Regions from separate parts of the Aquabacterium sp. A08 genome, predicted to be linked through region 4. Evidence: predicted binding sites of a transcription regulator. Region 4 holds the regulator's gene; each other region holds the start of a gene.
The links. The regulator sigma-54, encoded in region 4, starts transcription at its own class of promoters, with help from an activator protein. The targets are predictions, from matches to a motif close to TGGCANGNAANCTGCTTT.

Region 1 (7,576 bases), on a different contig from region 4:
CCGGCCACGCCGCTTCGCCCTGTCGCCCGACGGCAAGGAGCTGTGGGTGACGAACGAACTCAGCGCCAACGTCAGCGTGCTCGACACCGCCACCCACCAGGTCAAGGCCACGGTGGCCTTCAACATCCAGGGCCTGCGCCAGCCCGACATCACCCCGGTGGGCGTGGTGATGACGCGCGATGGCAAGACCGCCTGGGTCAGCCTGGGCAAGGCCAACCACGTGGCCGAGGTGGACGTGGCGACCAAGCAGGTGCGGCGCACCGTGCTGGCCGGCAAGCGCGCCTGGGGCCTGGGCCTGAGCCCGGACGAACGCACCCTGTACGTGACCAACGGCCTGTCGGACGACATGACCCTGGTGGACACGCAACAGGCCAAGGCCGTGCGCACCGTGGCCGCCGGCCGCGTGCCGCACACCCCGCTGGTGCTGAAATGACGCGCACGCCCCGCCGCTTGCATTGGGGCGCCTGGGGCGTGGGGGCGGCGCTGCTGGCCGGTGCCGTCGCGCCCGCTCTGGCGGTGAGCACCCACACGGTGGCGGTGGTGTCGCTCGACGACGACCCCCGCCACCTGCCGCGCCGGCTGGAGCGCCGCTACCCCGGCCACCCCGGCGGCACGCTGCTGGCCGCCGCCCAGTTGGGCGCCAGCGACGCCGAGGTGGGCCTGCGCGCCGCCGACCTGCAGCTGAAGGTGCGCGAGGCCACCGCCCGCAACGCCGACGACCTGCCCCGGGTGCTGCAGCAGCTCAAGGCCGACATGGTGGCCTACTGGGTGTTGGACCTGCCCGAAGCCCAGACCGTGCAGGCGGCCAAGGCCGCCGGCGGGGCCGCCCTGCTGTTCAACGCCAGCGCCAGTGCCGACGGTCTGCGCGGGGCGCAGTGTGGGGCCACCCTGTTCCACACCTACCCCAGCCAGCACATGCTGCAAGACGCGCTGGCCCAGTACCTGGCCGCGCGCAACTGGCGCAACGCCCTGGTGCTGCAGGGCCCGGACCCGGACGACGTGGCCATGGGCCAGTCGTGGCAGCGCGCGGCCAAGCGCTACGGCGTCAAGGTGACGGCGACCAAACCGTTCAAGCTCTCGGGCGATCCGCGCGAGCGGGACCTGGCCAACCCGCGCCTGCTGACCAACGACCGCGGCCACGACGTGGTGGCGGTGATGGACGCCGACGGCGAATTCGCCCGCACCCTGCCCTACGCGACCCAGCAGCCGCGCCCGGTGGTCGGTGCCAACGGCCTGGTGCCGCTGGCCTGGCACCCGCAATGGGAGCGCAACGGCGGCCCGCAGGTGAACCGCCGCTTCCAGCGCAGCGCCGCGCGGCCCATGACCGGCCAGGACTGGGCCGCCTGGGTGGCCGTGAAGGCGGTGGCCGCGCTGCTGAGCGAGCACGCCAAAGCCCCCCTGGCCGAACAGGCCCGCCAGCTGCGCGCCGGCCAGGTGTTCGTGGACGGCGCCAAGGGCCCGCGCCTGTCGTTCCGCGCCTGGGACGGCCAGTTGCGCCAGCCCCTGTTCCTGAGCCACGTGGACGGCGTGGTCGGCACCGCGCCGCTGGACGGCGTGCTGCACCCCACCGAGGTGCTGGACACCCTGGGCGTGGACCAGAAGGAAACCGCGTGCAAAGCCCGTCCCTGAGCCCGACGCCAGGCGCGGCGCCCCCGGCCCCGCCGCTGGCGGTCCACCTGCTGCGCGCCCTGCGCGCGGTGGTGGGCCGCGAGCTGCACAAATTCCTGCGCCAGCCGGCGCGGCTGGCCTCGGCCCTGGTGCGGCCGCTGCTGTGGTTCGTGGTGTTCGCGGCTGGATTCCACAACGTGTTCGGCGTGGCCATCATCCCGCCGTACGAGACCTACATCGAATACAAGGTCTACATGGTGCCCGGCCTGCTGGGCATGATCGCGCTGTTCAACGGCATGCAAAGCTCGCTGTCGCTGGTGTACGACCGGGAAATGGGCATCATGCGGCTGCTGCTGACGGCGCCACTGGCGCGCGGCTGGCTGCTGGGCTTCAAGCTGCTGGCGGGCACCACGCTGTCGCTGGTGCAGATGGTGGTGTTCCTGGGCATCGCCTGGGCCTTCGGCGTCACCTTCCCGCCGCTGCACCTGCTGGCCGCGCTGCCGGTGATGGTGGGCGCCGCCGTGCTGCTGGCCTCGCTCGGTCTGATGCTGTCGGTGTACGTGCGCCAGCTAGAAAACTTCGCCGGCACGATGAACTTCGTCATTTTCCCGATGTTCTTCATCAGCCCGGCGCTGTACCCGCTGTGGAAGCTGGAGGAGGCCGGCGCGCTGTGGCTGCACACCCTGGCCCGCTACAACCCCTTCACCCACGCGGTGGAGGCCATGCGCTTTGCCCTGGAAGGGCAATGGAACGGGCCGGGTCTGGCGGTGCTGCTGGGCGGCACGCTGGTGTGTTTCGCACTGGCCCTGCGCGGCTACGACCCGCAACGCGGCTGGATCCGCCAGCGCGGCGCCCCCTGAAGCCGGGGCGGGCCGGCCCCGCCCCCTCAAGCATCTGAAACACAAATAAGCACAGGAGACGACGATGCCCCCCACCCCACCCCCCCACGGCCCCGACCGCCGCCGCTGGCTGCGCGACACCGCCTGGCGCCTGGGCGCCGTGGGTGCCGGCGGCCTGGGCTGGACCGCGCCGGCCCAGGCCCAGACCGACCACACCGGCGGCGACCCGCTCGGCTCCATGCAGTGGCCGGTGGTGAAACGCAAGTTCATGGGCGACGAACCGGCCCGCTTCAGCCCACTGGTGCAGATCAAGGGCCCGCCGTTTGCCGAAGACGCAATGAACGTGCCGGTGCTGCTGGACGCGCGCGCGCTGGCCCGCAGCGGCGCAGCCATCGACCGCATCGTGGTGGTGGCCGACCGCAACCCGGTGCAGCAGGTGCTGACCTTCGAGCCGCACCGGGCCCTGCCGGTGCTGGCCTTTCGCTTCCGGCTGGAGCAGGGTTCGCCCCTGCGCGCCCTGGTGCGCACCCGCGACGGCCAGTGGCACGTGGGCCAGACCTGGGTGAACGCGGCCGGCGGCGGCTGCACCGTGCCCGGCGCCACCCGCGCCGACGGCAGCTGGAGCCAGACCCTGAACCAGGTGCAGGCGCGTTTTTTCCGCAATGTCCTGGACGGCCAGGGCACCCGCCTGCGCCTGCGGGTGATGCACCCGATGGACACCGGCCTGGTGGCCGGCATCCCAGCCTTCCACATCGAGGAACTGGTGCTGCGCGACAGCGCCGACCAGGTCTGGTGGCGGCTGGAGCTGCACGAACCGGTGTCGGAAAACCCGCTCATCACCTTCGAGCTGGCACAGACGCCCCCCGGCACGCTGGTGCTGCAGGGGCGCGACAACAACGGCAACCGCATCCACCACGAGGTGACGGCATGAGGGCCACCGCACACGGCCCCGCAGGCCGCACAGTACCGCTGCCGCACCGCGCCACGGGCTGGCGCCCGACCGGCTGGGCCGCCGGGCTGGCCTGGGCCTGCACCGCCGGGCTGGCCTGGGCGCAGGCGCCGGCACCCACCCCGCCCCTCGCAGCGGCCACGGCCACTGTGGCCCAGCCCGACGCCACCCGGCTCGACCACGGCCTGCGCCCGCGCGCCATCGCCCCCAACACCTGGGTCATCGAAGGCGCGGTCGCCGACTTCGGCCGCGCCAACGGCTGCAACATCATCAACACCGGCTTCATCGCCACGCCGGCCGGGGTGATCGTGGTCAACACCGGGCCGGGGCGGCTGTACGGCGAACAGCAGCGCCAGGCGATCGCCCGCGTCACGCCGCTGCCGGTGGTGCGGGTGCTCAACCTCAACCTGCACCCCGACTATTTTTTTGGCAACCAGGCCTACGGCGACGTGCCGACCGAAGCCCTGCCCGGCAGCATCCGCGGCATGCGGGCCGAAGGCCAGGCCTACGAGGACAACCTGTTCCGCCTCTGCGGCGACTGGATGAAAGGCACCGAGTCCACCCCGGCGCGGCAGGCGCTGCAGCCGGGCGTGTTCGAGTGGGGCGGCCACCGGCTGGAACTGCTGCGCCTGAGCGGCCACACCGACGACGACCTGGTACTGATCGACCACAGCACCGGGGTGGTGTTTGCCGGCGGGCTGGTGTTTGCCGACCGGGTGCCGACCACGCCACACGCCCGCCTGGTCGACTGGCAGGCCAGCCTGGAACGCCTGCGCCAGCGCGCCAGCGCCCTGCCGCTGCGGGTGATGGTGCCCAGCCACGGCCCGGTGCACACCGACCTGCGCGGCCTGGAACAGACCCGGGACTGGCTGCAGTGGCTGGCACACACCCTGAGCGACAGCGCCCGCGCCGGCCTGGACCTGGGCGAGGTGCTGGCCTTGCCGATTCCCCCGCGTTTTGCCGGCTGGGCCGCGTTGCCGGCGGAGTACGTGCGCTCGGTCACCCACCTCTACCCCCAGCACGAACTGGCCGCCTTGCGCGGCCAGCCGGCCCCGGGTGTCACAGGGCGTTGATCCAAAGTGGAACACCCTGTGACAACCCGCGCGGGGGGCGTTGCAACACTGTCACCACCGCCGGGGTGACGGGGCCGCGGCGGCGCGCCAAAACCCCGGGTAAGCCCTAGGCCCGGGCTTGGCACGCAATTTGCCCCATGGTGCCCGACACGTGGCAGTGGCGCAGAGGGCGCCCCGGCCCAACGGTCAATCGACATCCATGCCCATCCACAGACAGCAGGAGACTGAACGTGAAAAGAAAACTTTTGAGCATTCTGGTGATGGCCGCGGCCGCCCAGGTCGGCGCCCAGGTCACCAACGACATGATCGCCAAAGACGCCACCACCACCGACAACGTGTTGAGCTGGGGTTTGGGCACGCAGGGTCAGCGCTTCTCGCCCCTGGCCGACATCAACGCCAAGACCATCAACCGCCTGGTGCCGGTGTGGTCCATGTCCTTCGGTGGTGAAAAGCAGCGCGGCCAGCAGTCGCAGCCCATCATCCACGATGGGGTGATGTACGTCACCGCCTCCTACTCGCGCATCTACGCGGTCGACACCAAGACCGGCAAGAAGCTGTGGAAGTACGAGCACCGCCTGCCCGAGGGCATCATGCCCTGCTGCGACGTGATCAACCGCGGCGCCGCCATCCACGGCGACCTGGTGATCTTCGGCACCCTGGACGCCCAGCTGGTGGCCCTGAACCGCAAGACCGGCCGCGTGGCCTGGCGCGAAAAAATCGACGACTACGCCGCCGGCTACAGCTACACCGCGGCCCCGCTGATCGCCGAAGGCCTGCTGCTGACCGGCGTGTCCGGCGGCGAGTTCGGCGTGATCGGCCGCGTGGAAGCGCGCGATCCGCAAACCGGCAAGATGGTCTGGACCCGCCCGGTGGTCGAAGGCCACATGGGCTACAAGGACGGCAAGGAAAACGGCATCACCGGCACCACCAACGCCACCTGGCCGGGCGACACCTGGAAAACCGGCGGCGCGGCCACCTGGCTGGGCGGCACCTACGACCCGAAAACCGGCCTGGCCTACTTCGGCACCGGCAACCCGGGCCCCTGGAACAGCCACGTGCGCAAGGGCGACAACCTGTACTCGGCCTCCACCGTCGCCATCGACGTGAAGTCCGGCCAGATCAAGTGGCACTACCAGAACACCCCCAACGACGGCTGGGACTACGACGGGGTCAACGAGTTCGTGACCTTTGACATGGACGGCAAGCGCGTCGGCGGCAAGGCCGACCGCAACGGCTTCTTCTACGTCAACGACGCGGCCACCGGCAAACTGGTCAACGCCTTCCCCTTCGTCACCAAGACGACCTGGGCCACCGGCATCGACCTGAAGACCGGCCGCCCCAACTTCGACCCGGACAACCGCCCGGGCGACCCGACCGCCGCCGGCGGCGACGGCTCCAAGGGCAAGGCCGTGTTCTCGGCCCCGGGCTTCCTGGGCGGCAAGAACCAGATGCCCATGGCCTACAGCCCCAAGACCGGCCTGTTCTACGTGCCCACCAACGAGTGGGGCATGGAGATCTGGAACGAGCCCATCACCTACAAGAAGGGCGCGGCCTTCCTGGGCGCCGGCTTCACCATCAAGCCGCTGTACGACGACTACATCGGCTCGCTGCGCGCGGTCAACCCCAAGACCGGCAAGATCGAATGGGAAGTCAAGAACGAAGCCCCGCTGTGGGGCGGCGTGCTGACCACCGGCGGCGACCTGGTCTTCTGGGGCACCCCGGAAGGCTACCTGAAGGCCGCCGACGCCAAGACCGGCAAGATCGTGTGGCAGTTCCAGACCGGCTCCGGCGTGGTGGCCCCGCCTGTGACCTGGAAACAGGACGGCGAGCAGTACATCACCGTCGTCTCCGGTTGGGGTGGCGCGGTGCCGCTGTGGGGCGGTGAGGTCGCCAAGAAGGTCAACTTCCTGGAGCAAGGCGGCTCCGTGTGGACCTTCAAGCTGATGAAGTGATGTGAACGTCTCCGTGCCGGGGTGCGACGTCCGGCACGGACCTTGACGGCACCGCAGACTGCTGTGGTTTGGTCTGCGGTGCCTTTTTTGTTTCCGAATTTCGAGTTGTCCCGATGAACACCTTGTTGACCGCCGCCGCGGCCCTGGCCTTGAGCGCCGCCCTCGCCCCTGCCCACGCCAGCCTCGACCTGAACAAGGCCACCGAACTGGCCAAGGCCAGCGGCTGCTATTCCTGCCACGCCCCGGACGAAAAAATCGTCGGGCCCTCGTTCAAATCCATTGCCAACAAGTACGCCGGCGAGGCCGACGCCGCCGCCACCCTGGCGCAGTCGGTGCAAAACGGCTCGCGCGGCAAATGGGGCCGTGTGCCCATGCCGCCGCACGGCAGCCTGAGCCCGGCCGACCTGAAGCTGCTGGGCGGCTGGGTGCTGACCTTCAAGGACTGAACCCAGACCCCATGGCACCCGGCCTGGGGCAGGCCGGTGCCCGGTGGGTCAGCGCAGCAGTTCCGCGCTGACCACGCCCCCGATGAAGAAGCCGGCCGGCACCACCTCGCGCCGCTCCCACTTCACCAGCCCCACCCCACGGCAGTACCACTCGCGCCCGGTGAGGGGCACATCGCTGAACCCGTTGACCGGGTCGGTGTAGAGGTTGAGCTGCCCCACCCCTTCCACCCGCAGACAGGGCTGGAAACGCCCCGCCGGGGTGTCCACCGCATCGTCCACCGCCGCGATGCGCCATTGCATGTTCAGCCGGTGGGTGTGGCGCAGTTCGCGCGGGTATTCGTTGCGGCGCTCCAGCAGGTAGGGCACGGTGGGGCTGCTCCATTCGGTGCCCACCGCGTAGGGGGCCTTGAGCACCCAGCGCGGCGGGTCGTCGGCCTGGGGCTGGTCGTCGACCTCGGCGCGCACCGCCACGCGCTGCACGCCGGCGTCGCTGGCTTTCAGGTAAAACTCCACCCCGGCCGAATGGTGGCGCACCGCCACCGGGGCGTCGTCCCAGGTGGCGGTGCCGCGCACGGTCTGGGTCCAGACCTCGTCGCGGACCACGCCGTCCACCTCGTAACGCACCTGATAGGTCTGGTGGTGGCCGGCGTCCAGCGGGAACCAGCCGTCGCCCGGGGTCGGCCCGCACGCCGACAGGCCCAGGCCGGCG
Region 2 (7,576 bases), on a different contig from region 4:
TCTGGCTGGGCCGCTACACCGAACGCGCCGACAACGCGGTGCGGCTGGCCCGCGTCACCCTGCGCTGCCTGCAGGGCGAGGAACAGGGCTCGCCCGAACTGCTGGCCTGGCTGTCGGCCTGCGCCAAGTACAACGGCTTGGTGCTGGCCGACGTGCCCAACGCCCAACAGGCGCCGCGGGTGTTCGAGCGCTCCCTCATCGCCCAGTTGGGGGCCGACTCCGGCGCCCACAGCGTGGGCCACAACCTGCGCAGCCTGCGCCAGGCCGCCGGCAACGTGCGCGAACGCCTGTCGCAGGAACAGCGCAACCTGATCGAGCGGGTGGAGAGCGAGTTCGCCGCCCAGCACCAAAGCCTGAGCGCCGACGCCGACTACGCCAGCCAGGAGGCGCTGGAAGCGCTGGAAGAAGCCAGCGAATGGCTGGCCGGCATCACCGGTGCGCAGACCGACCGCATGATGCGCGACGACGGCTGGCGCATGCTCAGCATCGGCCGCCACATCGAACGCCTGAGCACCCTGGCCCACGCCCTGGCCACGGCGCTGGAAACCGGCGCCGCCTTCGAGGACAGCGGCTACGAGGCCCTGCTCGCGCTGTTCGACAGCACCATCACCTTCCACGCCCACTACCAGCAGCGCCGCGACCTGGTGGCCCTGCTCGACATGCTGGTGACGCATCGCGACAACCCACGCTCCCTGGCCTGGGTGTTGTCCACCCTGCGCAGCCGTGTGGCCAAACTGCCCGAGGCCAATGGCCAGCCCGCCAGTGCCCTGCAGCAGCACCTGCCCGACCCCGGCGCCTGGGACCTGATCGCGCTCAGCGGCGCCCTGGCCGGCCCGGCCAGCCAGCAAACCACCTACCTGGGGCTGCTGGAACTGCTGCAGTCCTGCAGCCAGGCCGCGCACGAGCTGTCGGACCGGCTGGGCCACGCCTACTTCAGCCACGCCGACCGGGTCAACCGCAGCATCGTCACCTGAACGCCATGCTGCTGCACGTCCGCCACCACACCCATTACCACTACCACAGCCAGGTGGTGCTGGCCCAGCACATGGCCCACCTGCGGCCGCGCGAACTGCCCGGGCAGCGGGTGTTGTCGCACCAACTCACGGTGGCCCCCGACCCGGTGCAACGCGAAGACCGCACCGACGCCTTCGGCAACTGGCGCACCTTTTTCGCGCTGCAAAGCCCGCACGGCGCGCTGGACGTGACCGCCGACAGCGTGGTCGAGACCACCGCCCCCGAGCCCCTGCCCGACAGCGACCCATGGCCCGCCGTGCGCGAACGGCTGCAGTACCACGCCGGCGCGCCGTACGAGCCGGCCAGCGAATACGTCTTCCCCTCGCCCTACATTGCGCGGCACGAACAGCTGGCCGACTACGCCCGCCCCGTGTTCGGCCCGCAGCGGCCGTTCCTGGACGCCTGCCAGGCCCTGATGGCCCGCATCCACGAAGACTTCACCTACGAAACCGCCAGCACCGACGTGCACACCCCGGTGCTGGAGGCGCTGGCCCAGCGCAAGGGCGTGTGCCAGGACTTTGCGCACATCATGATCGGCTGCCTGCGCAGCCTAGGCCTGCCGGCGCGCTACGTCAGCGGCTACCTGCTGACCCAGCCGCCCCCGGGCCAGCCCCGGCTGGTCGGCGCCGACGCCTCGCACGCCTGGGTGTCGGTGCCGTTTGGCGGCGCCTGGCACGACTTCGACCCCACCAACCACCGCAGCGGGGTGGAACGCCCTGGCGAAGACTACGTGACGCTGGCCCTGGGGCGCGACTTCGGCGACGTGTCGCCGCTGCGCGGCGTGATCCAGGGCGGCGGCAGCCACGCGCTGAAGGTGGCCGTCACCGTGGCACCGGAAGCCGAGTTCAGCGCCCTGACCGCCGACGCCTGACGGCGGCATCACCGCTGCAGCCGGCGCACGAATTCGGCGGATGCCGCTTCGCACGCCTGGCCCACTGCATAGAATGCGTCGACCGCGGCCCCATCGGGCCGCTCCCTTTTCTGGAGAACCCGCGTGAGCGTTTACGACACCCTCAAGTCCCTGAACATCGAACTGCCCCCCGTGGCCGTGCCCGCCGCCGCCTACGTGCCCTTCGTGCAAACCGGCCAGCTGGTGCTGCTCAGCGGCCACATCGCCAAGCAGGACGGCAAGCCCTGGGTCGGCCAGGTCGGCCTGACCATGACCACCGCCGAGGCCCAGGCCGCCGCCCGCGCCGTGGCCGTGGACCTGATGGGCACGCTGCACGCTGCCTGCGTGGCGGCCGGCACCGACCTCAACGGCGTCAAGCGCATCGTCAAGGTGCTCAGCCTGGTCAACTCCACCAGCAGCTACACCGAACAGCACCTGGTCACCAATGGCTGCTCCGAACTGTTGGGCCAGGTCTTTGGCCCGCAGGTCGGTGCGCACGCCCGCAGTGCATTCGGCGTGGCGCAACTGCCCCTGGGCGCCTGCGTGGAAATCGAGCTGATGGCCGAGTTGGCCTGACATCGGGAGAAGATCTGCCACATTTGGTGCATCACGCATCAGATTGGCGCGCTTCCTGCTTGTCTTTGGTGCCCCGGGTATCGCGACCCGGGCATGCATCAAAAAAGTACCTCGCGCACAAAAGACAAGCATGGAAGCACCAACTCAGGGCGTCAACGCCCTTTTCATCCTTCTGGGCGGCATCATGGTCTTGGCCATGCACGCCGGTTTCGCGTTTCTGGAACTGGGCACGGTCCGCCAGAAGAACCAGGTCAACGCCCTGGTCAAAATCCTGGTGGACTTCTCTGTGTCCACCGTGGTGTACTTCGCTGTCGGCTACGGCGTGGCCTACGGCACCCACTTTTTTACCGGCGCCGAGGCCCTGGCCCACAAGAACGGCTACGAACTGGTCAAGTTCTTCTTCCTGCTGACCTTCGCCGCCGCCATCCCGGCCATCATCTCGGGTGGCATCGCCGAGCGCTCCAAGTTCTGGCCGCAGCTCATCGCCACCGCGGTCATCGTCGGTTTCGTTTACCCATTTTTCGAGGGCATCGTCTGGAACGGCCACTTCGGTGTGCAGGACTGGATCCAGTCCCTCACCGGCGCCGCCTTCCACGACTTCGCCGGCTCGGTGGTGGTGCACGCCGTGGGCGGCTGGCTGGCCCTGGGGGGGGTGGTGCTGCTGGGCGCCCGCTCCAACCGCTACCGCAAGGACGGCGCGGTCAGCGGCCACCCGCCCTCCAACATCCCCTTCCTGGCATTGGGCTCGTGGATCCTGATCGTCGGCTGGTTCGGCTTCAACGTGATGAGCGCGCAGACCGTGGACAAGATCTCGGGCCTGGTCGCGGTGAACTCGCTGATGGCCATGGTCGGCGGCACGCTGGCCGCCGTGGTGGCGGGCAAGAACGACCCCGGCTTCGTGCACAACGGCCCACTGGCCGGGCTGGTGGCGGTGTGCGCCGGCTCCGACCTGATGCACCCCTTGGGCGCGCTGGTGGTGGGTGCGGTGGCGGGCGCACTGTTCGTGACCCTGTTCACCCTGACCCAGACCAAATGGAAGATCGACGACGTGCTGGGCGTGTGGCCGCTGCACGGCCTGTGCGGCGCCTGGGGCGGCATCGCGGCCGGCATTTTCGGCCAGCAGGCGCTGGGCGGCCTGGGTGGCGTCAGTTTCGGTGCCCAGTTGCTGGGTACGGGCCTGGGCGTGGCCTGGGCCCTGGCCTGCGGCTTTGCGGTGTACGGCTTGCTCAAAGCCACCGTCGGTCTGCGCCTGAGCCAGGAAGAAGAGTATGAAGGCGCCGACCTGTCGCTGCACCGCATCCGCGCCACGCCAGAGCGCGAATCGAACTGGTGACGCGCACGCTGGGCCCCAGCCTGGGGCCCAGCACGCCCATCAAGGGACCGTCAGCGGGGGCAGTTGGTACAACCGGATCGCGTTGCCGTGCGCCACGGCCTGGGCCACCGGCAGTGGCAGCGCATCGATGAAGTTGCGCAAGGCGCGCAGCCCCTGGTTGGAGCCGGGCTCCAACCCACCCCGTGCCACGCCGTCGCGGTCGTAGAACGAGTCGCTGCCCAGCAGGAAACGGTCGGCAAACTCCGTCACCAGCGCCATCCACGCCGGTTTGAGCTGGCCATCCGGCCCCAGGGCGGCGGCCGGGTGGGCGTGGCCGCGGTTCAGGCGGAAACTCATGTACAGGTTGGGAAACGCCTTCAGCCACTCGCGCACGCGCTGAGGCTGGCGCGTCAACAAGGGCTCGAACCCCACGTGAGACCACACGAAACGCGTTTTCGGGTTGTGCCGCAACAATCGCTTGAAAGCCTCGGCGTTGGCGGGCAAGGTGTCTGGGTTGAGCGGATTGGGCCGCAACGCCGCGGGCAGGGGCATGTCCTCGGGCACCAGGTCCATGTGCAGGTCGATCGGCACGCCGCGCTCTGCCGCCAGATCGGCCATCAGCAACATCAGCGGGTGGTCGGCCGGGACGAACTCGTAGGCGTGCTGCGACCCCATGGCGGGAATGGACACGTGGTGGATGGCGATTTCGCCCAAGCCCACCGCACCTTGGTCGAGGATGGCCTTCACCCTGGCCGCAAAACGGGCTTTCACCGCCTCGGTCACGTCTTGCGGCGCGACGCTGTGGATCATCACATTCAGGGAGCTGCCCACGAGCAAGGCGACCCGGCCCGGAGCGTCTTTCAGCGCGAACTGCAGGTCCTCGATGTCGTGGTACATCGGCCCCTGCTCCTGGGGCAAAGGCGGTGGCATCAGCAACATGCGGGCGATACCGACCCGGTCCATCTCGCGCAACGCGGCTTTCAGGCCCGCGACAAAATTGCGGTCTTTGCCGGCCTGGAAGTGGTTGTGGGTGTCCACCATCGGCACCCCTGGCGTTCCTTGCGCCGCCGCGCCGTGGCCCAGCGCACACAGGGCCCACACCGCACACGCCCACACGCTCCGTCGGAACATCGTCATCCCCTTCGTTCGGCCCAGGTGCGGGGCCTGTTGCACACGCTCACACCCAGCGCCAGACCCGGCCCGGCTTGAAGCCGAAGCTCGCGTCCTTGCCCTTGCGCCCTCGGGCGGCGCGGGCGTTGTTCAGGCTGCGGATTTCCAGCGTTTCTTCGCGCAGTTTGCCACCGCGCCCCACCCCGTCGATGCGCACGCTGCGGGTGTAGGCCACCGCACCGGCCAGGGTATCGGGGCCGTCCAAACCCATCAGCATCAGGCCACGGCCGCCCTTGGGCTGACGCTTCAGCTCGCTCAATTCAAAGGTCAGGATGCGCCCGCCCGTGGACACGCAGCACACGTGCGTGGCCGGGGCCAGCGCCGACTGTGCTTCACCGCCTTCAGGTGCAGCAGGCGGGGCCACCACCGCACCGTCGGGTGCGGCCAGGCGCAGCACCAGGCCGCCGCTGGCCAGCGCCGGGGCGCACAGGGTTTCGCCGGCGTTCAGCGCCACAAACGCTTTGCCGGCCTTCTGGCGGCTCACCAGGTCGTCCACCGTGGCCAAAAAGCCGTAACCGCCCGAGCCGCTCAGCAGCAAGGTGGCGCCCGCCGGCCCGGCAAAGAAATGCACCGGCTGCGTGCCCGCTTCCAGGTCGATCAGGGTCGTGATGGGCTGGCCGTCGCCGCGCGCCCCGGGCAGGCTGGCCACCGGCACGCTGTAGACGCGGCCGTTGTTGCCGAACACGATCAACGTGTCCACTGTGCGGCACTCAAACGTGCCGTACAGACCGTCCCCGGCCTTGAAAGCGAACCCCCCGGCATCGTGCCCGTGGCCGGTGCGGGCGCGCACCCAGCCCTTGGCCGACACCACCACCGTCACCGGCTCGTCCACCACCTTGATCTCGGCCACGGCCTTCTTCTCGGCCTGGATCAGTGTGCGGCGCTCGTCACCAAAGGCCTTGGCGTCGGCCTCGATTTCCTTGACCATCAGCCGGCGCAGGCTGGCCGGGTTGGCCAGGATGTCTTCCAGCTTGCCCTGTTCCTCGCGCAGTTCCTTCAATTCCTGCTCGATCTTGATCGCTTCCAGCCGCGCCAACTGGCGCAGGCGGATCTCCAAGATGTCCTCGGCCTGGCGCTCGCTCAAGGCGAAGCGCGCCATCAGCGCGGCCTTGGGCTCGTCGCTGGCGCGGATGATGGCGATCACCTCGTCGATGTTGAGCAGCACCAACTGCCGCCCTTCCAGGATGTGGATGCGGTCCAGCACCTTGTTCAGGCGGTGTTGCGAACGGCGGGTGATGGTGCCCTGGCGGAATTCGATCCACTCGGTCAGCATCTGGCGCAGGGTCTTTTGCACCGGCTTGCCGTCCAGGCCCACCATCGTCAGGTTGATGGGCGCCGAGGTTTCCAGGCTGGTGTGCGCCAACAGCGCGGTGATCAACTCCTGCTGTTCGATGCGGCTGCTTTTCGGCTCGAACACCAGGCGCACCGGCGCGTCCTTGCTGGACTCGTCGCGCACGCCGTCCAGCACCGCCAGCAGGCTGGCTTTGAGCTGGGTCTGCTCCTGCGTCAGCGCCTTCTTGCCGGTTTTGACCTTGGGGTTGGTCAGCTCCTCGATCTCCTCCAGCACCTTCTGACTGCTGACGCTGGGGGGCAGCTCGGTCACCACCAACTGCCACTGGCCGCGCGCCAGGTCCTCGATCTTCCAGCGCGCGCGTACTTTCAGGCTGCCGCGGCCGCTGCGGTAGGCGGCTTGCACCTCGCTGGCGGGGCTGATGATCTGGCCGCCGCCGGGGTAATCGGGGCCGGGAATCCGCTCGAACAGCTCGGCGTCGCCCAGGGCCGGGTTTTTGACCAGGGCCACGCAGGCGTCGGCCACCTCGCGCAGGTTGTGGCTGGGCATTTCGGTGGCCATGCCCACCGCGATGCCGCTGGCGCCGTTCAGCAGCGCAAAAGGCAGGCGCGCCGGCAACTGGCGCGGCTCTTCGGTGCTGCCGTCGTAGTTGGGCACAAAGTCCACCGTGCCCTGGTCGATTTCGTCCAGCAGCAGGGTGGAAATTTTGGTCAGCCGCGCCTCGGTGTAGCGCATGGCGGCGGCGCCGTCGCCGTCGCGGCTGCCGAAGTTGCCCTGGCCGTCGATCAGCGGGTAGCGCAGCGCGAAGTCTTGGGCCATGCGCACCAGGGCCTCGTAGGCGGCGCTGTCGCCGTGGGGGTGGTAGCGGCCCAGCACGTCGCCCACCACACGGGCGCTTTTCACCGGCTTGGCCGGGGTGTTGCTGTTGGGGCCGCTGTAGCCCAGGCCCATGCGCTGCATGGCGTACAGAATGCGCCGTTGCACCGGCTTCTGGCCGTCGCAGACGTCGGGCAGGGCGCGGCCTTTGACCACGCTGAGGGCGTATTCCAGGTAGGCGCGCTGGGCGTAGGCGGCGAGGCTGTCGGGGTCGCCCGCCGGCGCGGCGGACGGAAGGTCGGGCGGGGTCAGCAAATCGGAGCTCATGCCTTATTGTCCATGAGTGCAGACCCTGTCAAACCGGTGCCAGACACAGGCCGCGCGGCAGGGCAGAATCGTGGGCGGCAGCCAGCCCACGGCTGGCCGGTCTTTTACCCCCTTCAGGAGACACCCCATGTTCAGTCACGTGATGGTCGGCACCAACGACATCGACCGCTCGCAACGCTTC
Region 3 (7,576 bases), on a different contig from region 4:
CGCCTCGCGCGCGGCGGTGGACGCCGGCTTCGCCCCCAACGCCATCCAGATCGGCCAGACCGGCAAGACCGTGGCGCCCGACGTCTACCTGGCCTTCGGCATCTCCGGGGCGATCCAGCACCTGGCCGGCATCAAGGACGCGGGCGTCATCGTCGCCGTGAACAAAGACCCGGACGCGCCCATCTTCTCGGTGGCCGACCTGGGCCTGGTGGGCGACCTGTTCGAGGCGCTGCCGGCCCTGACCGCCGGCCTGCCGGCTGCCCCCACGGGGGCCGCATGAGCGTGGGCCCCGCCCCCTGGCGGCGTTTTGCCATCGAGGACCTGCCGCGCGAACCCTGGCGCAACGGCGCGGGCTGGACCCGCACCGTGGCCAGCCACAGCGAGCAGGACACCTTGTGCTGGCGCGTCAGCGTGGCCGACATCGGCGCCGCCGGGCCGTTTTCCGTGTTCGACGGCCTGGACCGCACCGCGGTCATGGTCTGCGGCGCCGGCCTGCGGCTGGCGGGCGAAGGCCAGGCCTGGCACTTTGAAGGCCCTGGCGCCTACGCCCAGTTCCCGGGCGAACTGGCACTGGCCTGCGACGCCCCGCGCGTGCCCACCCAGCTCTGGAACGTGATGGTGCGCCGTGGCCGGGCCCAGGCCGACCTGCTCATCGCCGAGGGCGACACGGTGGCACTGCCCCAAGCGCCCGACGTGCTGGCGCTGGTGCTGCGCGGCCACTTCCAGACCCACGGGGCCGACACCGGGTCGCTGACCCTGGGCACCGGCGAAGTCCTGCACCTGCACGGCCCGCTCGCCCCCACCCGACTCTTCCCCACCGGGCCCGACGGCCTGCTGCTCGTCACCGCCCTGCGCTGAGGCGCCGGGCCCCTCGGTGCCCTGGCTTCATTCCGCGCTGCGCGGGTAGACGATGAAGGACAGGAACTTGATCGGGCACTTCACCAGCTTTTCCGGCCCGTGCGCCACCTCCCCCTGAAACGTCAGCGCATCGCCCGGCTCCAGCAGGTAGGTGTCGTGGCCACAGCGGTACTCCAGCTGGCCCTCCAGCATGTACAGCAGCTCCGTGCCCGGGTGCTGGAAGGTGGGGTAGTGCTCCGAATCGTCGTCCATGGTGATCAGAAAGGGCTCGAACAACTTGATCGGGCCCTGGTCGTAGGCCAGCAGCTGGTAGGTGTGCCCGCTTTTGGTGCCGCGGCGCACCACTTCCATGCCCGCGCCCTTTTTGATGTGCTGGGCGGTGTTGACCGACACGTCGTACTTGCTGAACAGCATGGACATGGACACCCCGAGCGCGCGCGCGATGCGCGCCAAGGTGTCCATGCCGGCCGAGGTCTGGCCGTTCTCGATCTTGGACAGCATGCCCCGGCTGATGCTGGCCTGCTCCGACACCTGCGCGATCGTCAGCCCGTGGCGCTGGCGCAGTTCCTTGATGGCGGAACCGACCGCTTCCTCCAGCGAAACGGCGGGTTTTTCAGCGGTTTTGTTCATCGGCCTCTCCTTGACGGTCGTTCCAAAAAGTGTAGGCGCTCGGCACCCACGAAATATTCACATCAGGCACAAATGTTGCATTACAAGAAACATCGACAGCGGTCATGCACCAATGCCGACACCTGGTCCCCCGATCGTTCGCCGCCCCCATGCCTCACACAGGAGCTCAGCCTTGAACACACTTGCCACCCCTTTCGCCAACCCCTTCGACCCGGGGGCCCTGGTGCCCCCCAAGCGCTTTGAGCGCGTGGAAGACGCCCAAAGCTACCTCAAATCCCAGGGCGTGGCCTATGTGCTGGCCCAGTTCGTGGACATCCACGGCGTGGCCAAGGCCAAGTCGGTGCCGGTGGACCATTTGAACACCGTCATGACCGATGGCGCGGGCTTCGCCGGCTTTGCCATCTGCGGCGTGGGCATCGAGCCACACGGCCCCGACTTCATGGCCGTGGGCGACCTGTCCACCGTTTCGCTGGTGCCCTGGCAACCCGGGCTGGCGCGCATCGTCTGCGAAGGCCACGTCGAGGGCGAGCCCTGGGCCTACGACAGCCGCGTGGTGCTGAAAAAGCAAGTGGCGCGCCTGGCCGAACAGGGCCTGACCATGTTCACCGGCCTGGAACCCGAGTTCTCGCTGCTGCGCCGCCACGCCGACGGCAGCATCGTGCCCCACGACGCCAGCGACACCCTGGCCAAGCCCTGCTACGACTACAAGGGCCTGTCGCGTACCCGGGTGTTTCTGGAAAAGCTCTCCGACGCCATGCGCGCCACCGGCATCGACGTCTACCAGATCGACCACGAGGACGCCAACGGCCAGTTCGAACTGAACTACACCTACGCCGACTGCCTGACCTCCTGCGACCACTTCGTCTTCTTCAAGATGGCCGCCAGCGAGATCGCCAACGAACTCGGCCTGATCTGCTCCTTCATGCCCAAGCCCTTCGCCAACCGGCCGGGCAACGGCATGCACATGCACCTGTCCATCGGCGACGGCCAGCGCAACCTGTTCCAGGACAAGGCCGACCCGAACGGGCTGGAACTCTCGCCCATGGCCTACCAGTTCATGGCCGGCCTGCTGCACCACGCACCGGCACTGACCGCCCTGTGCGCACCCACCGTCAACTCCTACAAGCGCCTGGTGGTGGGCCGTTCGCTGACCGGCGCCACCTGGGCCCCGGCCTACATCAGCTACGGCGACAACAACCGCTCGACCATGGTGCGCATCCCCAAGGGCCGGCTGGAACTGCGCCTGCCCGACGGCGCCTGCAACCCCTACCTGGCCACGGCCGCCGTCATCGCCGCGGGCATGGACGGCATCGCCAAGGGCATGGACCCGGGCGTGCCGCGCAACGTCAACCTGTACGAGTGGAGCGAGGCGCAACTGGCCGAAGCCGGCATCGGCCTGCTGCCGCAGAACCTGAACGCCGCGCTCGACGCGCTGGAGGCCGACACCGTCATCCGCGAGGCGCTTGGGCCGGTCACGGGCGAGTTCCTCAAACACAAGCGCATGGAGTGGATCGAGTACATGCGCCACGTCTCCGAGTGGGAAGTCAAGCAATACCTGGAATTTTTCTGAAGGAAGCAACCATGTGTGGAATTGTGGGTTTGTTGTTGAAAAAGCCGGCGCTGTACAGCCGCCTGGGCGAATTGATGGTGCCGATGCTGATCGGCATGACCGAGCGCGGCCCGGACTCGGCCGGCATGGCCGTGTTCGGCCAGCCCTTGCCGGAAGGCCAGCGCAAGATCAGCGTCTATTCGGGCCTGACCGAAGCCGGCGCCGCCTACGACTGGATAGGCCTGGCCGATGCCCTGAACGCGGCCCTGGGCGTGCACGCCCACGTCGTGGCCAAGGGCAACCACGCCGTGTTCACTTTTGACGGCCCGGCCGAACCGGTCCAGGCCTTTGTGCAAGCGCAGGACGCCAAGCTGCACCTGCTGTCCACCGGCCGCGGCATCGAGCTGTACAAGGACATCGGCACCCCGGCCGAGGTGGCGCAGCGCTACGACTTCGGCGCGCTCACCGGCAGCCACCTGGTGGGCCACACCCGCATGGCCACCGAATCGGCCGTCACGCCCGACCGCGCCCACCCCTTCACCGCCGGCGAGGACTTCTGCCTGGTGCACAACGGCTCGCTGTCCAACCCCAACGGCATCCGCCGCATGCTGGAGCCGCGCGGCATCCGCTTCGAGACCGACAACGACACCGAGGCCGCCTGCCGCTTCCTGGAGTGGCGCCTGCGCGAGGGCGACACCCTGCACGCGGCGCTGCAAAAGGGCTTCGAGGCGCTGGACGGCTTCTTCACCTTCCTCATGGGCACGCCGACCGAGCTGGCCCTGATCCGCGACCCCTTCGCCTGCAAGCCGGCGGTGGTGGCCGAAACCGACGACTACGTCGCCATCGCCTCCGAATTCCGCTCGCTCGCGCACCTGCCGGACGTCAAGCACGCCACGGTTTTTGAACCCGCACCCGAGGAGATGTACGTATGGAAAATCTGACCTTTGACCTGAGCGCGCGCACCGTCCGCGAGCTCAACCAGCACCTGCACGGCACGCCCGAATCGCTGGCCGGCCAGCACATCACCGTGCTCAACCCGGACGGCGCGCACAACATCGCGGTCGGCATCAACGCCCCGGTGCAGGTCACCGTGGTGGGCCATGCCGGCTACTACGCCGCGGGCATGAACAAGTTCGCCGACGTCACCATCGAAGGCAGCGCCGGCACCGGCGTGGCCGAGAACATGATGAGCGGCAAAGTCCACGTCAAGGGCTTCGCCTCCAACGGCGCCGGCGCCTCGGCGCACGGCGGCCTGCTGGTGATCGACGGCGACGCCGGCCTGCGCTGCGGCATTTCGCTCAAGGGCGCCGACATCGTGGTCGGCGGTTCCGTGGGCAGCTTCTCGGGCTTCATGGCCCAGGCCGGGCGCATGGTGGTCTGCGGCAACGCCGGCGACGCGCTCGGCGACTCGCTCTACGAGGCGGTGATCTACGTCAAGGGCGAGATCAAGAGCCTGGGCGCCGACGCCCAGCTCGAGCCCCTGGGCGAGGCCGACATCGCCGCGCTGACCGAACTGCTGGCCGCCGCCGGCCTGCACCACGCCCCCCAGGATTTCAAGCGTGTGGCCTCGGCCCGCAGCCTGTACCACTGGAACGCCGACGCCGATCAGACCTATTGAGGAGCCCCCATGAGCACCGAACACCCCATCGCCTTCAAACGCCTGCAGCGCGAAGAGTCCGCCAGTTTCGACCGCAGCACGCTGGACTACATCCACCGCGCCGCCGGCACCGGCCTGTACGAAATCCGCGGCCTGGGCGCCAAGCGCAAGCTGCCGCACTTCGACGACCTGGTCTTCCTCACCGCCTCGCTCTCGCGCTACCCGCTGGAGGGCTACCGCGAAAAGTGCTCCACCAAGACCGTGCTGGGCACCCGCTTCGCCAAAAAGCCCATCGTGCTGGACACCCCGATCACCGTGGCCGGCATGAGCTTCGGCGCGCTGTCGGCCAACGTCAAGGAAGCGCTGGGCAAGGCCGCCACCGCCATGGGCACCAGCACCACCACCGGTGACGGCGGCATGACGTCCGAGGAACGCCAGTCGTCCAAGACGCTGGTGTACCAGTGCCTGCCCTCGCGCTACGGCTTCAACCCCGACGACGTGCGCCGCGCCGACGCCATCGAGGTGGTGCTGGGCCAGGGCGCCAAGCCGGGCGGCGGCGGCATGCTGCTGGGCCAGAAGGTGAACCCGCGCGTGGCCAAGATGCGCACCCTGCCCCAGGGCGTGGACCAGCGCTCGGCCAGCCGCCACCCGGACTGGACCGGCCCGGACGACCTGACCATCAAGATCCAGGAACTGCGCGAACTGACCGACTGGGAAAAGCCCATCTACGTCAAGGTGGGCGCCACCCGCGTTTACAACGACGTCAAGCTGGCGGTCCACGCCGGCGCCGACGTGGTGGTGGTGGACGGCATGCAAGGCGGCACCGCGGCCACCCAGACCTGCTTCATCGAACACGCTGGCATCCCCACGCTGGCGGCGGTGCGCCAGGCCGTGGCCGCGCTGCGCGACCTGGACATGATCGACACGGTGCAGCTCATCGTCTCGGGCGGCATCCGCACCGGGGCCGACGTGGCCAAGGCGCTGGCGCTGGGCGCCGACGCGGTGGCCATCGGCCAGGGCGTGCTGATGGCCCTGGGCTGCAACCGCGACACCTACCAGCAGGGCGGCCAGAACCACAGCGCCGAGGCCGACTACGCCGCGCTGGGCACCCAGGCCGGCTACTGCCACCACTGCCACACCGGCAAGTGCCCGGTGGGCGTGACCACGCAGGACCCGATCCTGGAGCAGCGCCTGGAGCCCGACAACGGCGCCAAGCACGTCAAGAACTACCTCAAGACGCTGACCATGGAGCTGACCACCCTGGCCCGCGCCTGCGGCAAGCAGGACGTGCACCACCTGGAGCCCGAAGACCTGGTGGCGCTGACGGTGGAGGCCGCCGCCATGGCCCAGGTGCCGCTGGCCGGCACCAACTGGATTCCGGGCCAGAACGGCTGACGCGGAGGCCGCCATGACCAACGCCGCTTCCGACATCAAGAGCCGCCCTGTCTACCAGCCCCTGCGGCCGGACGCCACGGCCGTGCGCCACTGGCTGGTGCTGGAGGCGGCGGCCCAGAACGCCGAGGGCTGCCAGGCCCTGGCCGAAGCCTTCGCGCCGGTGGCCGGTGCCTTGCAGGTTTGGTCGGTCGGTGCGCTCGCCCTGGGCCGTCTGCCGGTGTCCGTGCTGGCCGACACGCCCGCCCTGGCGGACGCGCTGGCCCAGACCGGACCGTTCCGCGTCCACGACCGCCTCTATGTGCAGGGCACCGAGCCCTTCATCTGGTCGGTCGCCGCGCTGGCCCGGGCCGCCGGCCTGGCGCCCGAACAGCTGCGCCTGGCCCACGCCGGCAGCCTGCGCCGGCGCGTCTGGTGCACCCACTGCCACGGCGTCACCGAAGGCGTGACCACCCACACCGTGCCCTGCGCCGGCTGCGGCCGGCACCTGCTGGTGCGCGACCACTTTTCCCGCCGTCACGGCGCCTTCATGGGCGTGATGGTCGATGCCGAAGCCCCGGGCCAGCGCCCGGCGGTGCAGGAGGTGTTTCCATGATCGTGTCTGCCCTGAAACTGCGGGTCGCCGCCATCGACGACATCGCGCCCAGCCTGCGCCACCTGCGCCTGGAAGCGGCCGACGGCTCGGCCCTGCCCCCCACCGGCGCCGGCGCGCACGTGCTGCTGAGCCTGCCGGGCGCGGCACGCACCCACCGCAACGCCTACTCGCTGGTCAACCCGCCAGGCACGCGCAGCGGCTACGACGTCATCGTGCGCCGGGTGCCCACCTCGCGCGGCGGCTCGGCCACGGTGCACGAGCGCCTGCGGGTCGGCGACCGGCTAGACGCCCAGCCCCCCGGCAACCTGTTCGCCCCGGTGCGCCCCGCGCGCCACCACCTGATGATCGCCGGCGGCATCGGCATCACGCCCTTCCTGTCCTACCTGCAGGACGCCGGCGTGCGCCAGACCGGCGCCAGCCTGCACGTCTGCTGCCGCGAGTCGGAGAAAGACGTCTTCCAACCCTGGTTGCCCGACGGGGCCGACGTGCGCTTCCACTGGGACGCCGACGGCCACCGGCTCGACACCGCCGCGCTGCTGGCCGACCAGCCGGCCGGCACCCACCTCTACGTCTGCGGCCCCAGCGACCTGAACGACGCGGTGGTGCGAGCCGCCGCGGCCGCCGGCTGGCCAGCCAGCCAGGTCCACACCGAACACTTCGGCGGCGCCAGCGCCGGCGGCAACGCCTTCGAGGCGGTGCTGCACAAATCTGGCCTGCGCCTGCGGGTGGCCGAGGACGAAAGCCTGCTCGAAGCGCTGGAACGCGCCGGCGTGGCCGCACCCTGCCTGTGCCGCGGTGGGGCCTGCGGCGTCTGCATCACCCCGGTGCTCGACGGCGAGCCCGAGCACCGCGACCACTGCCTCAGCCCCGCCGAACGCGCCAGCGGCCGGCTGATCATGCCCTGCGTCTCCCGCGCGCGCAGCCCGCAGCTGGTGCTGGACCTCTGAGTCCACAC
Region 4 (7,576 bases):
GCGGCGCAACGCGCCGGCCTGCGCACCGACCTGAGCGCCGGCCTGCCCTGGCTCTGGGCGCGCCTGCAGGGGGAGCCGTTGCCGCCCCTGGGCGAGCACCTGGCCCAGCGCACCCGCCCCCGCCCCACCGGCACGGGACACCCCGCACCGGTGGACGCCACCTTACCGCTCCACCCCACTCCCCGCACGCCATGACCGCCCTCAACGTCCTCGGCACGCCGCTGCGCGCCTGCTCCTACGACCCGCTGACCGGCTACCTGCGCGACGGCTGCTGCCACACCCGCCCCGACGACACCGGCTCCCACGTCGTCTGCGCCCGGGTCACGGCCGAATTTCTGGCGTTTTCCAAGGCGCGCGGCAACGACCTCGTCACCCCCCGGCCGCAGTGGCGCTTCCCCGGCCTGAAGCCGGGCGACCGCTGGTGCCTGTGCGCGCTGCGCTGGCAGGAAGCGCTGGACGCCGGCTGCGCCCCGCCGGTGGTGCTGGAAAGCTGCCACGCGCGCGCCCTGGAGCACGTGGCGCTGGACGACCTGAAAGCCCACGCCTGGGTGAAGGCCTGAGCCTAAAATCCCACCCCATGCTCTCCGTCAAACACGAACTGCTCGCCGCCCTGGCCGCCGAGCTGGAAACCCTCTCGCCCGGCGCCGGCAGCAAGGCCGCGTTCGAAAACCCCAAGCAGGCCAGCCACGGCGACTTCGCCTGCACCGCCGCCATGCAGCTGGCCAAGCCGCTCAAGGCCAACCCGCGCCAGTTGGCCCAGCAGCTGGTGGACGCCCTGCAGGCCACCCCCGCCTTCCAGCGCTGGGTGGACGCGCTCGACATCGCCGGCCCTGGCTTCTTGAACATCAAACTCAAGCCCGCCGCCAAACAGCAAGTGGTGCGCGAGGTGCTGGCCGCGGGTGCCGCCTTTGGCCAGCAACCCAGCAACGGCCAACGCGTGCTGGTCGAGTTCGTGTCCGCCAACCCCACCGGCCCGCTGCACGTGGGCCACGGCCGCCAGGCCGCGCTGGGCGACGCCCTCTGCAACCTGTTCGAGACGCAGGGCTGGAACGTCCACCGCGAGTTCTATTACAACGACGCGGGTGTGCAGATCGAAACCCTGGCCAACTCCACCCAGCTGCGCGCCCAAGGCTTCAAGCCCGGCGACGCCGAATGGCCCGAGGCCGCCTACAACGGCGAGTACATCCAGGACATCGCCAACGACTTCCTCGCCAAAAAGACGGTGAAAGCCGACGACCGGGAATTCACCGCCAGCGGCGACGTGAACGACCTCGACGGCATCCGCCAGTTCGCCGTGGCCTACCTGCGCCACGAGCAAGACCTGGACCTGCAGGCCTTTCAGGTGAAGTTCGACCAGTACTACCTGGAGTCCAGCCTGTACACCAGCGGCCGCGTGGCGCAGGCGGTACAAAAGCTGATCGACGCCGGCAAGACCTACGAGCAGGACGGCGCGCTGTGGCTCAAGTCCACCGACTACGGCGACGACAAAGACCGCGTCATGCGCAAGAGCGACGGCGGCTACACCTACTTCGTGCCCGACGTGGCCTACCACATCACCAAGTGGGAACGCGGCTTCAGCAAGGTCATCAACATCCAGGGCACCGACCACCACGGCACCATTGCCCGCGTGCGCGCCGGCCTACAGGCCGCCGGCGTGGGCATTCCACAGGGCTACCCCGACTACGTGTTGCACACCATGGTGCGCGTGGTGCGCGGCGACGAGGAAGTGAAGATTTCCAAACGCGCGGGCAGCTACGTCACCCTGCGCGACCTGATCGAGTGGACCAGCGCCGACGCGGTGCGCTTCTTCCTGCTCAGCCGCAAGCCCGACACCGAATACACCTTCGACGTGGACCTGGCCATCCAGCAGAACAACGACAACCCGGTGTTCTACGTGCAGTACGCCCACGCGCGCATTTGCTCGGTGCTGGCCAGCTGGGGCGGCGACGTCGCCAGCCTGCAAGACGCCGACCTGTCGGCCCTGGAAGGCCCGCAGGCCCAGGCCCTGATGCTGCAACTGGCCAAGTACCCCGAGATGCTGAGCGCCGCCGCGGCCGACTTCGCCCCGCACGACGTGACCTTCTACCTGCGCGAACTGGCCGCCGCGTACCACAGCTACTACGACGCCGAACGCATCCTGGTGGAGGACGAGGCCGTCAAGCGCGCGCGCCTGGCCCTGGTCGCGGCCACCGCCCGGGTGCTGCACAATGGCCTGGCCGTGCTCGGCGTGAGCGCGCCACAGAAGATGTGAACCGAAAGCCCCCCATGACGCAAACCCCCCGCCCCCCCCGTGCCCTGCGCGGCGGCACCCTGCTGGGCTTCATCATCGGCCTGCTGGTGGGCCTGGGCGCCGCCCTGGCCGTGGCGGTGTACGTGACCAAGGTGCCGGTGCCGCTGGTGGACCGCGGCGTGCAGCGCAAACCCGGGCAGGACGCGATCGAGGCCGAGCGCAACAAGGACTGGAACCCCAACGCCGCGCTGTCGACCAAACCGGCCCCGCCCGCCGCCGTGACTCCCGCCGACGCCCAGGCTGCTGCCACGCCACCGGCGGCCGCCCCCGCGCCGGCGCCGTCCACACCCGCCGACCCGCTGGGCGCCCTGATCCAGGACCGCGCCGGCAGCCCCGGCCCGGTGGCGTCGGTCGAGGCGCCGCCGGCGGTGGACCCCTTCCATTACTTCGTGCAGGTGGGCGCCTTCCGCGGCCCCGACGAGGCCGAAGCCCAGCGCGCCCGCCTGGCCATGCTGGGCTTTGCCGCCCAGGTCAGCGAGCGCGAACAGGCCGGCCGCCCGGTGTTCCGCGTGCGCCTGGGCCCCTACCCCGCCAAGGCCGACGCCGAGGCCCAGCAGGAACGCCTCAAGGCCCAAGGCGTGGAGACCGCGCTGGTGCGCGTCCAGCGCTGAACCGGCTTGTGACCAGCTGTATCGCCCCGGAACTTTCCCGCGGCGACGGCGCCCCAACCCCAGAGCCGGGCCGAGACGGCCCCGCGACCGATCCACGGAGTGAAGCCACCATGCAAAGACGAGACTTTTCCCGCGCCGTGCTGGGCGCCACCGCCGCCGGCACCTTGGGCGCCTGGCTGCCCACCGCCGCCTGGGCCCAGGGCAGCGGCTTGCGCGAAGGCAGCGACTACCGCCGCCTGGCCCGCCCTGCCCCGGTGGACGCCCCGGCCGGCAAGGTCGAGGTGATCGAGTTCTTCGCTTACACCTGCGTCCACTGCTACAACTTCGAGCCCGCCTTCAAGGACTGGATGAAAACCGTGCCCGGCCACGTGGTGGCGCGGCGCTCTCCGGTGGGCTTCAACGCCTCCTTCGAGCCCCTGCAGCGGCTCTACTTCACCCTGGAGGCGCTGGGCCAGCTCGACGCCCTGCACGACCGCGTGTTCAAGGCCATCCACCAGGACCGGGTGCGGCTGAACAACGCCGACGCCATCATTGCCTGGGCCGCGGCGCAGGGGCTGAACCAGGCCCAGTTCACCCAGACCTTCAACTCCTTCGGGGTGGCGGGCAAGGTCAAGCGCGCGAACCAGCTGCAGGACGCCTACGAGGTCGAGGCCACGCCGTCGCTGGGCATCGCCGGGCGCTACTACGTGCCGGGCCAGGCCGCGCGCACCCTGACCGTGGCCAACGCGCTGATCCAGGAAGCGCGCAAGGGCTGAAGCGCGCCGGCCGCGCCACCGTGCGGCCGGCCCACCACCGCGACCCGCCGCGTGGCCCGGGCTTGTGCCCGCGGGCGCTGTGGCTACAATCGGCACACACCCTGCAAATGCAATTTTCGTGCCGATCATGACCACCACCCCACCACGCCACGCCCGGGCCCTGCGCGCCGCGCTGCTCGCCGCGGCCCTGGCGGGCGGGTTGTCCGCCCCGGCCCTGGCCGAGCGCGCCGACCGCCTCCAAGCCATGAACATCGAGGCCGACGCGCTGCGCTACGACGACGCACGCCAGACCAGCGTATTCACCGGCAACGTGGTCATCACCAAGGGCAGCATCGTCATCCGCGGCCAGCAGGTGGACGTGCTCCAGGACGCCCAGAACAACCAGTTCAGCACCGTGCTGGGACGCGAGGGCCAGCGCGCCTTCTTCCGCCAGAAGCGCGAGGGGCTGGAGGAGTTCATCGAGGGCGAAGCGCTGCGCATCGACTACGACAGCCAGGCCGACACGGTGAAGTTCATCGGCCAGGCGGTGCTGCGCCGCTACCGCGGCGCCACCCTGAGCGACCAGACCAGCGGCGGCACCATCGTCTACGACAACCGCACCGAGGTGTTCACGGTGGACGCCGGCGGCGCCAGCCGCTCGCCCGACAACCCCGGTGGCCGGGTGCGCGCCATGCTGACGCCCAACCCCGCCGCCGGCAACGCCGACGCGGCCGGCACACCGCCCCCCCGACTGCAACCCAGCCCGCGCCTGGAGTCCCGCCCGTGACCGGGGCCGCCGCCCCCGCCAGCCAGCTGCAGGTGCGCGGGCTGCAGAAAAGCTATGGCCGCCGTCCGGTGGTCAAAGACGTCTCGCTCACCGTGCACAGCGGCGAGGTGGTCGGCCTGCTCGGCCCCAACGGCGCCGGCAAAACCACCTCGTTCTACATGATCGTCGGCCTGGTGCGCGTCGACGCGGGCGACATTTCCCTCGACGGCCAGTCCATCCAGGGCCTGCCCATCCACCGCCGCGCGCGCATGGGCCTGGGCTACCTGCCGCAGGAGGCCTCCATCTTCCGCAAGCTGACGGTGGAGCAGAACGTGCGCGCCGTGCTGGAGCTGCAGACCGACGCCGCTGGCCGCCCGTTGCCCAAGGCCGAGATCGAGCAGCGCCTGACCGGCCTGCTGGAAGACCTGCACGTGCAGCACCTGCGCCACTCGCCGGCGCCGGCCCTGTCGGGCGGCGAACGGCGCCGGGTGGAAATCGCCCGGGCGCTGGCCACCAACCCGCGCTTCGTGCTGCTGGACGAACCCTTCGCCGGCATCGACCCGATCGCCGTCATCGAGATCCAGCGCATCATCGGCTTCCTAAAGTCGCGCGGCATCGGCGTGCTCATCACCGACCACAACGTGCGCGAAACGCTGGGCATCTGCGACCACGCCTTCATCATCAGCGACGGGCGGGTGCTGGCCCAGGGCACCCCGGCCGAGATCGTGGAGAACGCCGACGTGCGCCGGGTTTACCTCGGCGAGCACTTCCGCATGTGAGGCCGGGCGCATGAAGCAAGGCCTGTCCCTCCGCGTTTCGCAGCACCTGGCGCTGACGCCACAGCTGCAACAGTCGATCCGGCTGCTGCAGCTGAGCACGCTCGAAATGGCGCAGGAGGTCGAGCAGATGCTCGACGAGAACCCGTTCCTGGAGCGCGAACAGGAAGCCGCCGAGCGCGAGGACTTTGGCCTGGACCAGGCCGACGCGCCGGTGAGCCTGGGCGACCAGGTGAGCGAGTGGGCCACCGAGCCTGCCGCCCCCGCCCCGCGCGAACGCAGCGCCGACGCCCCCGGCGACGGCAACGACACCAGCCCAGCCGCGGAAGGCGGCGGCGAGGACAGCGCCCCGGTCGAACATAGCTGGGACGGCGACGGCACCGTGGAGCTGCGCGCCGACGACAGCGAATGGGGCGGCGACGCCCCGCCGCGCAACGGCGCGGCCGACGACGACACCGCCAGCGCCGCCGACCTGGCCAGCGAACACGTCAGCCTGGCCGCCCACCTGCACCAGCAGGCCCTGGCGCTGCGCCTGAACGACGACGAGCGCGCCGCGCTGTACTTCCTGATCGAGTCGCTCAACGACGACGGCTACCTGGCCGACCCCCTGCCCGAACTGGCCGAGGCCATCCTGGCGCAGGAAGAACAGGCCCGCGGCCGCGCCCTGTACGGCGACGAACGGCTGGCCCGCGCCGAAGAACTGCAACAGCTGCTGCACACCGTGCTGCACTGGCTGCAGCACATGGAGCCGGCCGGCGTGGGCGCGCGCCACCTGGCCGAATGCCTGACGCTGCAAATCCTGGAGCTGCGCAACAGCCCCGAGGCCCGCGCCGCCCTGGCCCTCTGCGAACAGCCGCTGGAGCTGATGGCCAAGCGCGACGTCAAGCGCCTGGCCACCCTGTGCGGCTGCACGGACGAGGTGGTCAAGGCCGCGCTCGCGCTGATCGCCCGGCTCGAACCCAAACCCGGCCGGCGTTTTGCCAACGTGGAGCGCAACGTGGTGGTGCCCGACGTCATCGTCACGCCCCAAGGCCGCGGCTTCAAGGTGCAGCTCAACCCCGAGGTGATGCCGCGCCTGCGCGTGCAGGACGTCTACGCCAACGCCATGCGCGGCCACAAGGGCGACAGCGCCCAGGGCATGCAGCAGCGGCTGCAGGAGGCGCGCTGGTTCATCAAGAACATCCAGCAGCGCTTCGACACCATCCTGCGCGTGGCCAGCGCCATCGTCGAACGCCAGCGCAGCTTCTTTTTGCACGGCGAACTGGCCATGCGCCCGCTGGTGCTGCGCGAGATCGCCGACGAACTCGGGCTGCACGAATCCACCATCAGCCGCGTGACCACCGCCAAGTACATGGCCACGCCCTTCGGCACCTTCGAGCTGAAGTACTTCTTCGGCTCGGCGCTGGGCACCGAAACCGGCGGCAACGCGTCGAGCACCGCGGTGCGCGCGCTGATCAAGCAGTTCGTGGCCGGCGAGGACGCCAAAAAGCCGCTGAGCGACAACCAGATTTCCGACATGCTCAAGGAACAAGGCATCGAGTGCGCGCGCCGCACCGTGGCCAAGTACCGCGAGTCGCTGCGCATCGCGCCGGCCAACCTGCGCAAGGCCCTGTGACCCCCGGGCGCGCCGCCCCGCCGACGCGCCCCCACCGACCCGAAAGTTCGCCATGAACGCCCTCACCCTGTTCCTGCCCTGCGCCGCCGGCGTGGAAACCTACCTGGCCGACGAGGTGCAACGCATCACCGGCGTGCCCGCGGGCGAGTTGCGCGTCGGCCGCGCCGGCGTGGAACTCGCCGGCAGCTGGCGCCAGGCGCAGCAGCTCAACCTGCACAGCCGCCTGGCCCAGCGCGTGCTGGTGCGCCTGGCGCGCCAGCCCTACCGCAGCGAACAAGACGTGTACGGCGCCGCCGCCGGCGTGGCCTGGGAAATCTGGTTCACCCCGCAGCGCACCCTCAAGGTCGAGATCACCGCCCAGCACAGCCCGCTGAAAAGCCTGAACTTCGCCGCGCTGCGCGTCAAAGACGCGATTTGCGACCGACTGCGCGACAAACGCGGCGAGCGCCCCAGCGTGGACACCGCCCGGCCCGACGTGCGCGTGTTCGCCCACCTGACGCACGAGGACGTGTCGGTGTACATCGACACCTCGGGCGAACCGCTGTTCAAGCGCGGCTGGCGCGAGGACAAGGGCGACGCGCCGCTGAAGGAAACCCTGGCCGCCGCCATGATCGCCGCCACCGGCTGGACCGGCTGGGACGAACAAGGCCGCCCGGTGCCGCTGTACGACCCCTGCTGCGGCAGCGGCACGGTGCTGATCGAGGCCGCGCAGGTGGCGCTCAACCTGGCGCCCGGCCGGCTGCGCCGCTTCGCCTTCGAGAAACTGCTGCCGCACCAGCCCCAC

Region 1: the regulator sigma-54 is predicted to act here: its motif matches at 4,589-4,606, upstream of HA630_RS07480 (PQQ-dependent methanol/ethanol family dehydrogenase).
Region 2: the regulator sigma-54 is predicted to act here: its motif matches at 2,524-2,541, upstream of HA630_RS15175 (ammonium transporter).
Region 3: the regulator sigma-54 is predicted to act here: its motif matches at 1,553-1,570, upstream of glnT (type III glutamate--ammonia ligase).

What each region holds. Positions count from the first base shown of each region.
Region 1 is NZ_JAAQQT010000584.1:9,476-17,051, forward strand. It holds gene HA630_RS07460 (PQQ-dependent catabolism-associated beta-propeller protein) at 1-433, shown strand, start outside; gene HA630_RS22480 (branched-chain amino acid ABC transporter substrate-binding protein) at 430-1,629, shown strand; gene HA630_RS07465 (ABC transporter permease) at 1,611-2,468, shown strand; gene HA630_RS07470 (quinoprotein dehydrogenase-associated SoxYZ-like carrier) at 2,533-3,378, shown strand; gene HA630_RS07475 (quinoprotein relay system zinc metallohydrolase 1) at 3,375-4,469, shown strand; gene HA630_RS07480 (PQQ-dependent methanol/ethanol family dehydrogenase) at 4,730-6,421, shown strand; gene HA630_RS07485 (c-type cytochrome) at 6,535-6,867, shown strand; gene HA630_RS07490 (hypothetical protein) at 6,916-7,576, opposite strand, start outside.
Region 2 is NZ_JAAQQT010000656.1:2,016-9,591, forward strand. It holds gene HA630_RS15160 (circularly permuted type 2 ATP-grasp protein) at 1-974, shown strand, start outside; gene HA630_RS15165 (transglutaminase family protein) at 980-1,885, shown strand; gene HA630_RS15170 (RidA family protein) at 2,009-2,479, shown strand; gene HA630_RS15175 (ammonium transporter) at 2,610-3,812, shown strand; gene HA630_RS15180 (amidohydrolase family protein) at 3,852-4,922, opposite strand; gene parC (DNA topoisomerase IV subunit A) at 4,969-7,395, opposite strand; gene HA630_RS15190 (VOC family protein) at 7,523-7,576, shown strand, end outside.
Region 3 is NZ_JAAQQT010000596.1:4,616-12,191, forward strand. It holds gene HA630_RS08470 (electron transfer flavoprotein subunit alpha/FixB family protein) at 1-280, shown strand, start outside; gene HA630_RS08475 (HutD family protein) at 277-858, shown strand; gene HA630_RS08480 (XRE family transcriptional regulator) at 886-1,488, opposite strand; gene glnT (type III glutamate--ammonia ligase) at 1,661-3,058, shown strand; gene HA630_RS08490 (class II glutamine amidotransferase) at 3,070-3,978, shown strand; gene HA630_RS08495 (protein glxC) at 3,966-4,655, shown strand; gene HA630_RS08500 (FMN-binding glutamate synthase family protein) at 4,665-6,029, shown strand; gene HA630_RS08505 (dimethylamine monooxygenase subunit DmmA family protein) at 6,043-6,621, shown strand; gene HA630_RS08510 (PDR/VanB family oxidoreductase) at 6,618-7,568, shown strand.
Region 4 is NZ_JAAQQT010000692.1:42,898-50,473, reverse strand. It holds gene HA630_RS19825 (metal-dependent hydrolase) at 1-195, shown strand, start outside; gene HA630_RS19820 (DUF2237 family protein) at 192-560, shown strand; gene argS (arginine--tRNA ligase) at 578-2,251, shown strand; gene HA630_RS19810 (SPOR domain-containing protein) at 2,266-2,901, shown strand; gene HA630_RS19805 (thiol:disulfide interchange protein DsbA/DsbL) at 3,012-3,656, shown strand; gene lptA (lipopolysaccharide transport periplasmic protein LptA) at 3,784-4,422, shown strand; gene lptB (LPS export ABC transporter ATP-binding protein) at 4,419-5,180, shown strand; gene rpoN (RNA polymerase factor sigma-54) at 5,191-6,792, shown strand; gene HA630_RS19785 (class I SAM-dependent RNA methyltransferase) at 6,845-7,576, shown strand, end outside.